DNA from 4 places in the Neorhizobium sp. R1-B genome. Region 1 is predicted to be linked to each of the others. Evidence: riboswitches for the same ligand, from Rfam matches in the RefSeq annotation. Region 1 holds a riboswitch; each other region holds the start of a gene.
The links. Region 1 has a riboswitch for cobalamin ahead of EDE05_RS15825 (CbtB-domain containing protein). Riboswitches for the same ligand answer to the same signal wherever they lie in the genome.
Positions count from the first base shown of each region.

Region 1 (3,203 bases):
GGGCTTCGGCAGAGCGAGGCCGGAGGTTTCGATGAGGATATGATCGACGCGCGGCTCGCGGGAAAGAATCTGGTCGATCGCCGGCACGAAGTCGTCTGCCACCGTGCAGCAGATGCAGCCGTTGGCAAGCTCGATGATATTGTCTTCCGGGCAGGTCTCAATACCGCAGCCCTTCAGCACCTCTCCGTCGATGCCGACATCGCCGAATTCGTTGACGATGATCGCCAGCCGCTTGCCATCCAGCTTTTCGATCAGGTTACGGATCAACGTGGTCTTGCCGGCGCCGAGGAATCCGGTAACGACGGTGCACGGAATGCGGTCGAAATTGACGCTCATGAAGGCATGTCCTCGTGATGATGAAAGGGTGGGATGCGGGCCGTCATGCCCTTGCCGCGCAGGCAGGCGGGACGGCCACGAAGGGGAAGGAAGCCACGCTCGTCTTCTGCGAGCATCATTGCGCCGGCGACGATATCGTCGACGTTCTCCAACGTCAGATGACCGAAGACATAGGACCAGCCGGACCGATGGTTGAAGGCGGCACTCGGGCTTTTTTCGCAATTGGCAAGGCAGGTCACCGGCTTGACTGCCAGCGGCTTGCCGGCGCTAGCTTCCTTCAGCGCAGCGATCATTTTCAGGCCCGGCCGGATATCCGGATCTGCTTCGTCACGGCAGTTCGTGCAGACGAAGATTGTCACGCCGATGTCGTCGGGATCGTCTTTTCGCTCGTCACTCATCATTCAGCCGCGTTACCGCCGGGTTCAAACAATCGGGGTGCGGAGCAGAAAAGCAAAGCTCGTCTGCCATGAATGACACGGCTTCCTCCGGAGCACCCCGCCCGGCGAAGCTTACAAATCCAACGGCAGGTCTCCTGGCTCGCGGGTCGCCGCCATTTGCCTGCCTTCCCGGATTATCCAGTGGCTCGGTGGCAATGGCTCGCCGCCTACAGTTGCGGGGGCAGCCGCGGCATTGAGCATAAAGCTCGCACCGCATTCTCTCTTAGCCCCTCCCGTTGCCAGAAAAGGACCGTTCCTTTCAACTACGCCCGGTCGCGACACCATGTCAATGCGTCGCAAAGGCGATTGCGAGGCTGGCGAATTCGTCTATAGTGGCCAAGCCTATGGTGCCCGAAAGGGTTTGAGGGAATGCGGTGTGACGGATTGTCGTCAAACCCGCGGCTGCCCCCGCAACTGTAAGCGGAAAGTCTTCGTCCATGAAGCCACTGGAAAATCCGGGAAGGCGGGCGTTAGGCGTTCGATCCGCGAGCCAGGAGACCTGCCGAGGCTGAAGACGAAATGGAACGGCCCTCGGGTGGAGGGCGAAAGGACGATACGATGGTTACGAATTCCGCTTCGATGGCAACGAGCGTTTCTGCTTCGAAGATTATTCCGCTTAGCATGACGGCCCTGCTTGGCTTGTTCATCGTCGGTTTCGTCGGCTTCTCCCACATGGAAGTCGTTCACAATGCCGCCCACGATTCGCGCCATTCCTTCGCTTTCCCCTGTCACTGAGGGAAAACTTTCCATGTCATTGTTTCGTAACATCGTCTTCACGGCGGTGATCGCCGGGCTATTGTCCGGATTGCTGCTCACGATCATGCAGAGCCTTTCCACCGTGCCGCTGATCCTGCAGGCCGAGGTATTTGAAAATGCCGGCGGTGGGGCAGGCCATAGCCACGATGTTCCGGCAGCGGGAGCAGCTAGTCCTGCCGACCACCACCATGACGAAGCGGCCTGGGCTCCAGCCGATGGCCTCGAACGCTTCATTTATACCGCCGCTGCCAATGCATTGTCGGCAATTGGTTTCGGGCTCGTTCTGGTCGCGGCTTCAGAGGCTCTTGGCGGCTTCAGGGGTTGGCGCGGCGGCCTGATGTTCGGCATTGCCGGCTTCCTCGCCGTCAGTCTCGCACCCGGTCTCGGCCTGCCGCCGGAATTGCCGGGCATGCCCGCTGCGGAACTTGGGCCTCGACAAATCTGGTGGATATCCACCGCCGTCTGCACTGCGGCTGCGCTTGGTCTCCTGGCTTACACGCGCTCGGCGATTTTTGCTGCCCTGGCGATCGGTCTGCTGATTGCTCCCCACCTGATCGGCGCGCCGCTGCCGCCGTCTCACGAGACGGTCGTGCCGGTCGAATTACACGCTCGCTTCGTCAACGCGGTTTATGCCACGAATCTGGTGTTCTGGGCCCTGCTTGGGGCAGCTTGCGGCATGCTTCGCGAGCGTTTTCACGCAGGCGAGGAGGCTTCTGCCGCATCTGCGGCAAAGCTCGCTTCACGGTGAAACAGGTCGACGAAAGCATAGCCGAGCGCCATCGCGCCAAGATGGCGAACCGCAAGGCGGTTCAGGACAAGGAAGTCGCGGAGAAGACCCTGGAAAAGGGCCTTCTCATCGTTCACACCGGCCCGGGTAAAGGCAAGTCCACCGCCGCTTTCGGGCTGGCGCTGCGCATGCTCGGCAACAACCGCCGAGTCGGCGTGGTGCAGTTCATCAAGGGCGCTTGGTCGACGGGCGAGCAGCCGGCGCTGGCGGTCTTCGGTGATCGCGTTGTCTGGCACACGATGGGCGAAGGCTTTACCTGGGAGACGCAGGACCTGAAACGCGATATCGCCGCCGCCGAAAAGGCTTGGGAAAAGGCGCTCGAGCTCATGGCTGACGAGACGATCGGCTTGATTATCCTGGACGAACTCAATATCGCGCTGCGCTATGATTACCTCGATCTCGACAAGGTCATTACGGAGCTGCAGTCGCGACGGCCGGACCTGCATGTCGTCGTCACCGGCCGAAATGCCAAACCAGCATTGATCGAGGTAGCCGACATGGTGACCGAGATGACGCTGGTGAAGCATCATTTCAAGGCGGGCGTAAAGGCTCAGGCCGGCATCGAGTTCTAGGCGCATGGTTGCTCGATCACTGATGTTTCAGGGAACGGGTTCGGACGTCGGCAAGTCGTTGGTCGTGGCGGGCCTTGCCCGCGCCTTCACGCTCCGAGGTCTGAAGGTTCTGCCGTTCAAACCGCAGAACATGTCGAACAATGCGGCGGTAACGGCCGACGGTGGTGAAATCGGCCGGGCGCAGGCATTGCAGGCCCGTGCCGCCAAGGCGCCGCTCAGCGTCCACATGAATCCTGTCTTGCTGAAGCCGCAGAGCGAAGTTGGCGCGCAAGTGGTGGTGCAAGGCAGGGTCGAGGGCAATGCCAAGGCGGCCGA
Region 1 covers NZ_SOEM01000010.1:160,888-164,090, forward strand. The annotation lists gene cobW (cobalamin biosynthesis protein CobW) at 1-336, opposite strand, end outside; gene EDE05_RS15820 (DUF1636 domain-containing protein) at 333-734, opposite strand; cobalamin riboswitch at 841-1,043, opposite strand; cobalamin riboswitch at 1,102-1,295, shown strand; gene EDE05_RS15825 (CbtB-domain containing protein) at 1,332-1,508, shown strand; gene EDE05_RS15830 (CbtA family protein) at 1,522-2,277, shown strand; gene cobO (cob(I)yrinic acid a,c-diamide adenosyltransferase) at 2,274-2,888, shown strand; gene EDE05_RS15840 (cobyric acid synthase) at 2,893-3,203, shown strand, end outside.

Region 2 (3,203 bases), on a different contig from region 1:
GGGCATCACGGAGGAGAATCTGCAGAGCCGTGCGCGCGGGACGATCCTGATGGCGATCTCCAACAAGTTCGGTTCCATGGTGGTGACGACCGGCAACAAATCGGAAATGTCGGTGGGTTATGCGACGCTTTATGGCGACATGAACGGCGGCTTCAATCCGATCAAGGATCTTTACAAGATGCAGGTCTACGGGTTGTCCGCATGGCGCAACGAGCATCTGCCGCCTGGCGCGTTGGGATCCGGCGGCGAGGTCATCCCGAAGAACATCCTTGCCAAGGCGCCGTCTGCGGAATTGCGTCCCAACCAGACCGACCAGGATTCGCTGCCGCCCTATCCGGTACTCGACGATATCCTCGAATGCCTGGTCGAGCTGGAAATGGGAACGGAAGAGATTGTAGCCCGGGGTCACGATCTGGCGACCGTCCACCGAATTGAGCACCTGCTTTATCTTGCCGAATACAAGCGGAGGCAATCCGCACCCGGTGTAAAGATCACCAAAAAGAACTTCGGTCGAGATCGGCGCTATCCGATCACCAACCGATTCCGGGACCGGTGAGGGCATGGCGCTGCGGAGTTCTGTCGAGATCTACAATATTCGCACCCGGCAATACCGGGTTGTCTGGCAGACTGAAGCTCTGTTCGAAGCGCCGAACTGGTCGCCGCGTGGTGACTATCTGATGCTCAACAGCGACGGGCTGATCTACCGGCTGTCACCGCTGGGTGACAGCGCTCCCGTTCCAGTCGATACCGGCTTTGCGCGTGAGTGCAACAACGATCATGGCATTTCGCCGGACGGCTCGCTGATCGCCATTTCCGACAAGGTAGAATTCGGCAAGTCGGCAATCTATGTGCTACCGGCGGAGGGTGGTGATCCCCGGCTGGTGACGGAGAAACTGCCCTCCTACTGGCATGGCTGGTCACCGGATGGTGGAAAATTCGCCTATTGCGGTATCCGCGACGATCTCTTCGATATCTATACGATCGATAGGGAAGGCGGCGAAGAGACACGATTGACTTTCGGAGAGGGGCGGAACGACGGGCCCGACTATTCTCCCGACGGCGAATGGATCTATTTCAACTCCAGCCGTACCGGCATCATGCAGATCTGGCGCGTACCTGCGTCGGGAGGCGCAGCGGAACGTATCACCGACAGCAATTACGGCGACTGGTTTCCTCATCCGTCACCAAAAGGAGACAAGATCGTTTTCATCTCCTACGACGCGACGGTATTCGATCATCCGCGCGACCAAAACGTCCGCGTGCGGCTGATGGACATGGATGGCGGTCATGTGGAGACCTTGTTCGAGTTGTTTGGCGGGCAAGGCACAATGAATTCGCCCAACTGGTCGCCGGATGGAAACGAGTTCGCCTATGTGCGCTACTTCCCTGTCGCATGAGGGGCTTGAATGCGTGAGGCCGCTCATGCATAACCGCGACGTCAGGTGCCTGCCGCTGGCAGGAGAATCGGGAATCCGGTGCGAGACCGGAACGTGCCCAACGCTGTGAGGCGGACGCTTGCCGCAAAGTAGATGCCACTGGGATTTCCGGGAAGGCTGCGGCGAGCGGATGAAGCCAAGTCAGAAGACCGGCCTGTCGAGATAGACCGACCCGCGTGGACGGCGGCAAGGTTTTTTTGGTGCCCTGCTTTATTACGCGGGGTGTCAGCATTGTTGGGGATTAACGATGCGACCTGATCTTTTTGCCGATGCCTTGATGCCTGCAGAAGAATTCCCGGAACGTGACCGTGCTGCGGTCTACCGGGCCATAGAGACGCGCCGTGACGTGCGCGATCAGTTTTTACCCGAGCCGCTTCCGGACGATCTCGTTGGGCGGCTGCTTGGGGCGGCGCATGCTGCGCCGTCGGTCGGTTTCATGCAGCCGTGGAATTTTATCCTGGTGCGTGACCCGAAGGTCCGTGAAGCCGCCTGGCAGGCCTTCTCGCGGGCCAATGAGGAAGCGGCGGAGATGTTTCCGCAAGAACGACGCGAGGTCTACCAAAACCTGAAGCTGGAGGGCATCCGCAAGGCGCCGCTCAGCATTTGCGTCACCTGCGATCCCGAGCGGGCAGGCCCCGTTGTCATCGGTCGCACTCATGATCCGCGCATGGACGTATTCTCGTCCGTCTGCGCGGTGCAAAACCTTTGGCTGGCGGCACGGGCCGAAGGTGTCGGAGTGGGCTGGGTCAGCATTTTCCACGAGGCGGACCTGCGGACACTGCTTGGTATCCCCGAGGGAATTCAAATCGTTGCCTGGCTTTGCGTCGGCTACGTCGACCGCCTTTATCGAGAACCGGAGCTGGCGGTAAAGGGCTGGCGCCAGCGGCTCTTGCTCGAGGACCTGGTATTCAACGACAAATGGGGCCGAGCTTGATCACTGCTGGGGTTGTGGGCCGGTAGACTTCGGATTGGCAAGATCAATGCTTGTATCCGGCAGAAACTGGGGGCCCACTATGCGAACCTTCTTGTTCGGATCGTAGGTGCGCTCCAACGGCGGAGGCGGCGGCAGGTTTGCCGCTTTCGTTTCCTTCGGATCTTTTGTCCGCAGGTCGGTCACTCCTGAATAGGGCTCCGGTTTCGGCAATTCGATCCCCTGAACCTTCAGCCGCTCTTTCCGCTCCTCTTCGACATCGGAAGGGAGGCAGCCGTTCGATCGGATCGACGCAAGAATGGCATTGCGTTCATCCGACGAGCGCCAGAGCTGGCGTGCATTCTCCCGATCCGCCGTCAACGCGTCGCGCTCACGCTCCATCGCGCCAAGCGCATCGCGCATCTCGTCGCAGGCGCCGCCATTAGCGCTGCCACCGAAGACGACGATGCTGCCGCCGCAGCCGCTGCGGCGCATCTCGATTCGATGCCGACGAATGTCGCCGTTGATCTCGCTGAGATGTTGCGAATAGCGCCGCATCTCGGCGGTGTTGCCGATGATTTGCGGAGCATTGTTGAGTTGCCGGTAAAGCGCCGCGCAGGTGCCTATATCCCGCGCGGAAGCCATGTCGGGTGCAAGCAGAATTGGGGCGATCAGCAGGTTGCGAATGCGCATCAGTCGATGTCCGGCGATCTCTAGAATCGGTAACCGCATCATGAGGCAGGCCAGTTGACAATATCATAAGCACGCTCTCGCAATCTGCGGAGCCAGTACGGATTATGCGGTTCACAGGCCTAGGACTGCAGAGCGAAATCCGGTTGTGAGGCCTCCACAACAGC
Region 2 covers NZ_SOEM01000034.1:5,619-8,821, forward strand. The annotation lists gene EDE05_RS25245 (NAD+ synthase) at 1-556, shown strand, start outside; gene EDE05_RS25250 (TolB family protein) at 567-1,397, shown strand; cobalamin riboswitch at 1,424-1,609, shown strand; gene bluB (5,6-dimethylbenzimidazole synthase) at 1,684-2,370, shown strand; gene EDE05_RS25260 (hypothetical protein) at 2,371-3,039, opposite strand; gene EDE05_RS25265 (NADP-dependent malic enzyme) at 3,159-3,203, opposite strand, start outside.
Region 2: it holds a riboswitch for cobalamin, as region 1 does, so the genes downstream of both, bluB (5,6-dimethylbenzimidazole synthase) here and EDE05_RS15825 (CbtB-domain containing protein) in region 1, are expected to answer to the same signal.

Region 3 (3,203 bases), on a different contig from region 1:
TCAAGGCATCCACGACGACCTTGAAGGCAGGGGAGTTCTGATGCCGGGTCGGGTAATAGATGAAATAGCCTGAAAATGGAGGCGACCATTCTTCCAGCATGGGCACGAGGCGTCCAGTCGCGATGTGTTCGGCGACAAGATCTTCCGGCAGATAGGCGATGCCACCATTTTTCATGGCAGCATCTATCATGGGGTAAGAGCTATTGAAGGTGAGCTGGCCGTCGACTCTGACACGTAGCTCTTGCCCGTCCTTCTCGAATTCCCAGACGTAGAGCCCGCCGCCGGTGGCCTGGCGCATGTTGATGCAGTTATGCTGTACGAGGTCCTGCGGATGCTGCGGCGGCGGTTGCGTGGCAAGGTACTGGGGCGAGGCGACAGCCAGCATTCGCCAGTCGGGACCGACCCTGATGGCGATCATGTCTTTCTCGATGCTCTCGCCGAGCCTTATCCCTGCGTCGAAACCGTCTTCCACAATATTGCGCAAGCCGTTATCCCGGCTCAGCTCAAGCTTGATATCGGGGTATTCAGAAAGGATCGGCTGCAGTCTGGGCCAGACGATGCTTTCCAGCGCGTGATCAGACAAGGTAATCCTAATAGTGCCGGACGGTTTGTCGCGCAGGGCCATGAGTGCCGCAAGATCATCCCTTATGGCGGAGACCCGAGGCGCCAGCGATTGAAACAGACGCTCACCGGCTTCGGTCAGCGCCACGTTACGGGTGGTGCGGGACAGAAGCCGCAGGCCCATGCGTGTCTCCAGGCGCTTGATCGTGTGGCTAAGCGTGGACTGAGTAATACCGAGTTTGGCCGCAGCCCTGGTGAAACTCCGCTCCTCTGCCACGGCCAGGAACCATAAAAGGTCGTTGAAATCTTCCCTGGCCATCGTTTCCCCGTCCGGTTTTCATAGACGACTTATGGTCTGGATCGATAAATTAAGCGAAGTATGGATACCAATCCATAGGCGTTGCCTCTGCTGCCGTCTTCAGCGAGACAGCATCCTTCCGTCTCGACGACGCCCGGCCGCACCCCTCCGTCTCGATTAGCGGCAAGGACGACATCGGCGGCTGAAAAGAGAAGGCCGGTGCCCGTAACGAAGCATTCTTGCGCAACTTTTCATTTGACGAATGTAATAACATTACATATGCAGATCCGTGTGATTTTTGAGAGTGATTATACGACACGGGGCTCGGTATGCTTCTCCTCACCTATCACCGGTATCTCGCCGAGCCGATCTCGACCAAAGTCCCCGGTCCGAACGGGCGCGGAAATCTCATACGCTTGCTCTTCGGTCTCCGCACCTTGGCTGCCGTCTTTTCCAGCTTGACGGCGAGACGGACGGGCCTTTATCTGGCGATGACGGTTCCCGGAGTCAAAAGCAACGGGACGAAAAGGGAATACGGTGCGGACGACCCGAAGGGGATCCAAGACCGTGGCTGCCCCCGCAACTGTGAGCGGATTGCCGTCCATCCTCGTGGTGCCGAAAGGCGCCATGCCACTGCGCTGGTTTTGGGCGCGGGAAGGCAGGTGGGCGACAGATATTCGCAAGCCAGGAGACCTGCCGTCGAACATCGATCCATCATCACGGGCGGGGATGCCCGAAGAGGAGAAAGACATGGCCGACACCCGCGCTTCATCGCGCTTTTGCGTATCATATTTCCCAGATCTCCATCGTCGACGGGGCGACCGGGTGCTTTGAAAGCATCCTGATATCTAGCGCGGCCCGTTCAGGACCCGCATTCACATCACACTTCGGGAAATATAACGATGATCACTTCCAAGCGGTGGCCGCACGTTGGCCTGTGCGCTTTGTCCTTGATTGTTTCAGGACTGTTTCACAACGCCCTGGCGGCAGAAACCGTCTATCCTCTCACGCTTGAGAATTGCGGGCGGCAGATAACCTTCAAGAACGCGCCGTCACGCACCGTCTCGATCGGCCAGAGCAGCACCGAGATTCTCTACCTTCTCGGTCTTGCGGACAAGGTGATCGGCACTGCGCTGTGGGTCGGGCCTGTCCTGAAAGGCTACGAAGAGGTCAACGCCAAGATCGAACGCCTCGCCGACAACGATCCGAGCTTTGAAAGCGTGCTTGGAAAGAAGCCGGACATCGTCACCGTGCAGTTCCAGTGGCAGGTCGGTCCCGAGGGTGTCGTTGCAAAGCCCGAACAGTTCGAGGAACTGGGCATCGCGGTCTACACGTCGCCGTCCGACTGCATGGGCAAGGAAAATTCCGCCGCCGGCGACGGCGTCCGCCATCAGGTTTTTACCATGGACCTCGTCTATCAGGAGGTTCGTGATCTCGCGAAGATCTACGACGTGCAGGAAAAGGGCGAGGAAGTAGTGGCCGATCTCAAGCGGCGTGAGGCAGCGGCGCGCGCCAAGGTCGCTTCTGTCGAGGGCAGGCTTTCGGCCGTCTTTTGGTTTTCCAGCGCCCAGCAAGACGCTGACCCATACGTGGCGGGTAAAAACGGGGCGCCCGGCTACATCATGTCGGCTCTCGGGATCGAAAACATCATCAAAACCGACGAGGAATGGCCGACGGTGGGCTGGGAGACAATCGCCAGGGCCAATCCGACGATGATTGTGGCCGGCGCAATGAATCGCCGCCGTTACCCGCTGGACAGCATCGAGGCGAAACGTAAATTCCTGGACACCGATCCTGTCGCCAGCCTGATGCCGGCAGTTAGGAGCGGCCATGTCTTCGACATGGATGCGCAAGCCATGAATCCGACGATCCGCACCATCGAGGGCATTGAGGCGCTGGCCGATGCCATTGCAGGCGCCGGTCTGGTCAAATGAGACCTGCAGTCTCTTCCATTGGCCGTACGGGCGCTATTCCGCTGGCGCTTGTGGTCCTCGTCGCAGTCTTGTGGCTTGGCGCAGCGATCGGCGAGACTTCGATCCCGTTCGGGGTGGTTGCCAAGACGGTGGCCAACCGGCTGTGGAGTGCGGGCTATGCGCTCGAGCCGATCGACGAAGGCATCGTCTGGAGCTATCGGCTCAGTCGGGCAGTCGTAGCGGCTTGCTGCGGTGCGGCGCTCGCCTTGTCCGGGGTGGTGCTGCAGTCGCTGCTGCGCAATCCGCTAGCCGATCCCTATATCCTCGGGATCTCCGCGGGGGCTTCCACCGGGGCCGTCAGCGTGGCGATTCTTGGCCTGGGGGGCGGCATGATGACGCTCCCGATGGGTGCACTTCTCGGAGCCCTCATA
Region 3 covers NZ_SOEM01000004.1:114,235-117,437, forward strand. The annotation lists gene EDE05_RS07610 (LysR family transcriptional regulator) at 1-880, opposite strand, end outside; cobalamin riboswitch at 1,338-1,575, shown strand; gene EDE05_RS07615 (ABC transporter substrate-binding protein) at 1,762-2,793, shown strand; gene EDE05_RS07620 (iron ABC transporter permease) at 2,790-3,203, shown strand, end outside.
Region 3: it holds a riboswitch for cobalamin, as region 1 does, so the genes downstream of both, EDE05_RS07615 (ABC transporter substrate-binding protein) here and EDE05_RS15825 (CbtB-domain containing protein) in region 1, are expected to answer to the same signal.

Region 4 (3,203 bases), on a different contig from region 1:
ATTCCTTAGTCGGTGCATCGAATTCTTAGCCGCAGCCGATGATTTCCATATCGGACAGACCGGATATTCGACACTCCTTTAGGAAATTGATCCTGAATAGGCGATTAACGTTTCAGGCATGAAAAACCTGGTCTCGGGCGTCATGCCCGAGACCAGGTCGCGACCGATAACTTGATGCTACCGGGTCAGTAAGGTGAGCGGCAGATCCGACGCACACCGGCACTGGCAACGTAAGTGTTGTCCGATGCACGGTAGGTGCGATAACGGCTTTCGCACCAGGCATAATGACGGCTGTTATAACCGCCCCGATCGGCCGTTATAGCACCACCGATGATCGCGCCCGCGCCAAAGGCGGCAAGCGGGAACCAGAAGCCGTTGTAGTAACGATATCCGGGCCGGCGTTCACGATAGCCGCGATGTCCCCTGTACCAGCCGTAACGATCACGGCGCCAGTCGCGGCGGTCGCGATACTGGACATCCGTGACGGCGGAATGCGCCGAAAAGGCGGGTGCCGAAGGCATCTGGAGTGCCTGGGCAGGGGCAAAGCTGGTCAACGTGGAAGCAAGGGCAACGGCCAATGCAGTCAAGCGAAGACGGTACCTCATCATGGTGTTTCCTCTGTCGTTGGTGAGCAAAGCAACGCCAGATCGAGGACTTTGTTCCTAGGATCCCCGGCAAGGATGCGATGCGGCCGATCACGAACAGGAGATCGGCCGCTCGTTGAGCTAGGCGACGATCGAAAGTTTTGCCTGATCCCCCTGCAGACGGTTGACCATGAAGTTCGAATACCATTCGACGAACTGCATGACGCCGCCCTCGTGCTCGGCCGAATACGGTCCCGGCTCGTAGGCCGGAGAGCGAATGCCAAAGGCGTTTTCCTCGACGATCTGGCGGTCCTGGTCGTTGGTCATGTTCCAGACATGCGTCAGCTCTTCGAGATTGTAATCGACGCCCTCGACCGCGTCCTTATGGACCAGCCATTTGGTGGTAACAGCGGTCTCCTCCGGCCCGAGCGGCGTGACGCGGAAGGAAATCGCGTGGTCGCCCAGCATATGATTCCAGGTGGTCGGGTAATGGAAGAGCAGCATGGTGCCGATGCCGTCGATTTTCACGTCGTCGGAAAGCCTCCGCTGCACGGCATTCCTGCCGGACATGGTGTAGCTCTCCGCTCCCTCGATCAGCGGCATGCGGGCGACACGGAACTGCCCGTCGGGTGAGATCCGGAACTCGCTCGGCAGATTGGCCGCCTCGCACCGCTGCCAGTGCTCGATGATAACAGGATCATCGATCGCGCCGGCAACGCCCGTGACCGTCGGCGCCTCCGGAAAGGTGCGGCAGAGCTCCGGATGATTTCCGGCACAATGATAACATTCCCGGTTGTTTTCCCAGACGAGCTTCCAATTGCCCTTCTCGATAATCGTCGACTGATGCGCAACCTTAGCTTCCGACAGGCGGTGCGGCGCCATATAGGGCTCGATCGCGGCGCGGACCGGTGCGAAATCCGGCGCTTCCTGAGCCAGGCAGATAAAGATGTAGCCGGCGACGCTTTCGCAATGCACCTTCTTCATTCCGAACTGGCTTTTGTCGAATTCCTTGCCCATATGGCGCCCGATCAACAACGAGCCGTCGAGTTCGTAAGTCCATTGATGATAGGGACAGACCAGCCGTACCGCCGAACCGCTTTCCTTGGTACAGACGCGGCTGCCGCGATGGCGGCAGGTATTGTGAAGGGCGCGAATCTGGCCATCGCGGCCGCGCACCACGACAACCGGATAATCGCCGATCTGAAGGGTGAAATAGCTGCCGTTCTTCGGCAGCTCGCAATCATGGCCAACAAATAGCCAGTCGCGATACCAGATCATCTCGAGATCGAGCTTGTAATAGTTGGGATCAGTATAAAACGCCTGTTCGAGACTGAAGCCTTCGCGGCGGTTCTTGAGCTGTCGCAGCGCCTGGTTGCGAATGTCCATCTTGCCTTCCTTGTCTTGCGGGCATGCGGAAGGACATGGAAAAACGGGCCGGCTCAGGCCTGCCAGTTTCCTGCCCCGAACGCCCGCCGCGATCGGTAACGTTTTTTTCCCCAAGGCTGGTTTCCGGGCTCAGGAGTTGCCCCTTTCGGGGCTGGTCCGGCGCCTTCCCGGGCGGCCCTTGCGGCTCTTTCCCAGTGGCTCTAGCCAAACCTTTAAACTCCACCACCGTTGCGGGGGCAGCGCCGGGCTTTGACCGGCTTCCCAATTCTCCGCCCTCCCTAGCCAGGCGGCACCTTGAGCTTGATGCGGATATAAGCATCCGCCCCGGCTGTCGCATAGGCGACATTGCGACATCGACAACCGCATTGACGACGACGCCAAAAGCCCTTCCAGCCTCGCATAAGGGAAACCTGTCATTAACGGCTAAATTCTAAAATACCGGCATCAACCGGAGCGGAGCCAGTGCAGGCCAAAGAAAAAATCCGCTATTTCGAAGCTCCCCCGCCAAGCCCTCCCGTGCCGGCGGCAACGAAATCCGCTGCTCATTCTGAATTTCTGAGAACCGGACGGATCGTCCGCCACAAACCCATCTGGCTGCCGCAGGAACGCCGCTATATCAGCCATGAGGAAGTCGCCGAGCGAACCGGCAAGCGGCTTGAAGCCGCCGGCGAAAAAAGCCACGAGCGCATCAACGCCTTTCACCGTTCCATTCAGTTTCCAAAGATCGTTTTCCATCGAACGCTCGAAGGAAGCCCGCATCTCGGTTATTGCCACGTGACGGCCGCGCGGACCCTTCTGGCACGCCGCGTGCCTGTCAGCTGGTCTTTCTATATCGCGAACTTCTTTTCCGAAATCGGGGAAGAGGAGAGATTCTTCGAGCGCATCCACACCTCCTATTCGCGCATGTATTTCGCCGTCGCGATCGAAGGTGAGCCAGGCCAACCATTTCAGGTCAGCCGGACGATCCGCAAGAATGGGCTGCTTTTCCAGACCAGCGACCCGATGGAGGCCATCAAGAACGTGCTTCTGCTCGGCGCGTCGAACGATGCGCTTCGCGAGATCATCAAAAAGCTTTGAAGCAGGTCGCTGTCCGCGCTATTGACGAGCGGACATGACGGCAGAGATCATCGACATCACCGCGGACCACGAGAACGCCATAGCGCGCGCCTGCGCGGTGCTGGCGGACGGCTTTCCCGTAGCGATCCCGACAGAGACGGTCTATGGGCTCGCAGC
Region 4 covers NZ_SOEM01000001.1:40,586-43,788, forward strand. The annotation lists gene EDE05_RS00160 (BA14K family protein) at 186-608, opposite strand; gene EDE05_RS00165 (aromatic ring-hydroxylating dioxygenase subunit alpha) at 726-1,970, opposite strand; cobalamin riboswitch at 2,067-2,282, opposite strand; gene EDE05_RS00170 (DUF6656 family protein) at 2,451-3,047, shown strand; gene EDE05_RS00175 (L-threonylcarbamoyladenylate synthase) at 3,082-3,203, shown strand, end outside.
Region 4: it holds a riboswitch for cobalamin, as region 1 does, so the genes downstream of both, EDE05_RS00165 (aromatic ring-hydroxylating dioxygenase subunit alpha) here and EDE05_RS15825 (CbtB-domain containing protein) in region 1, are expected to answer to the same signal.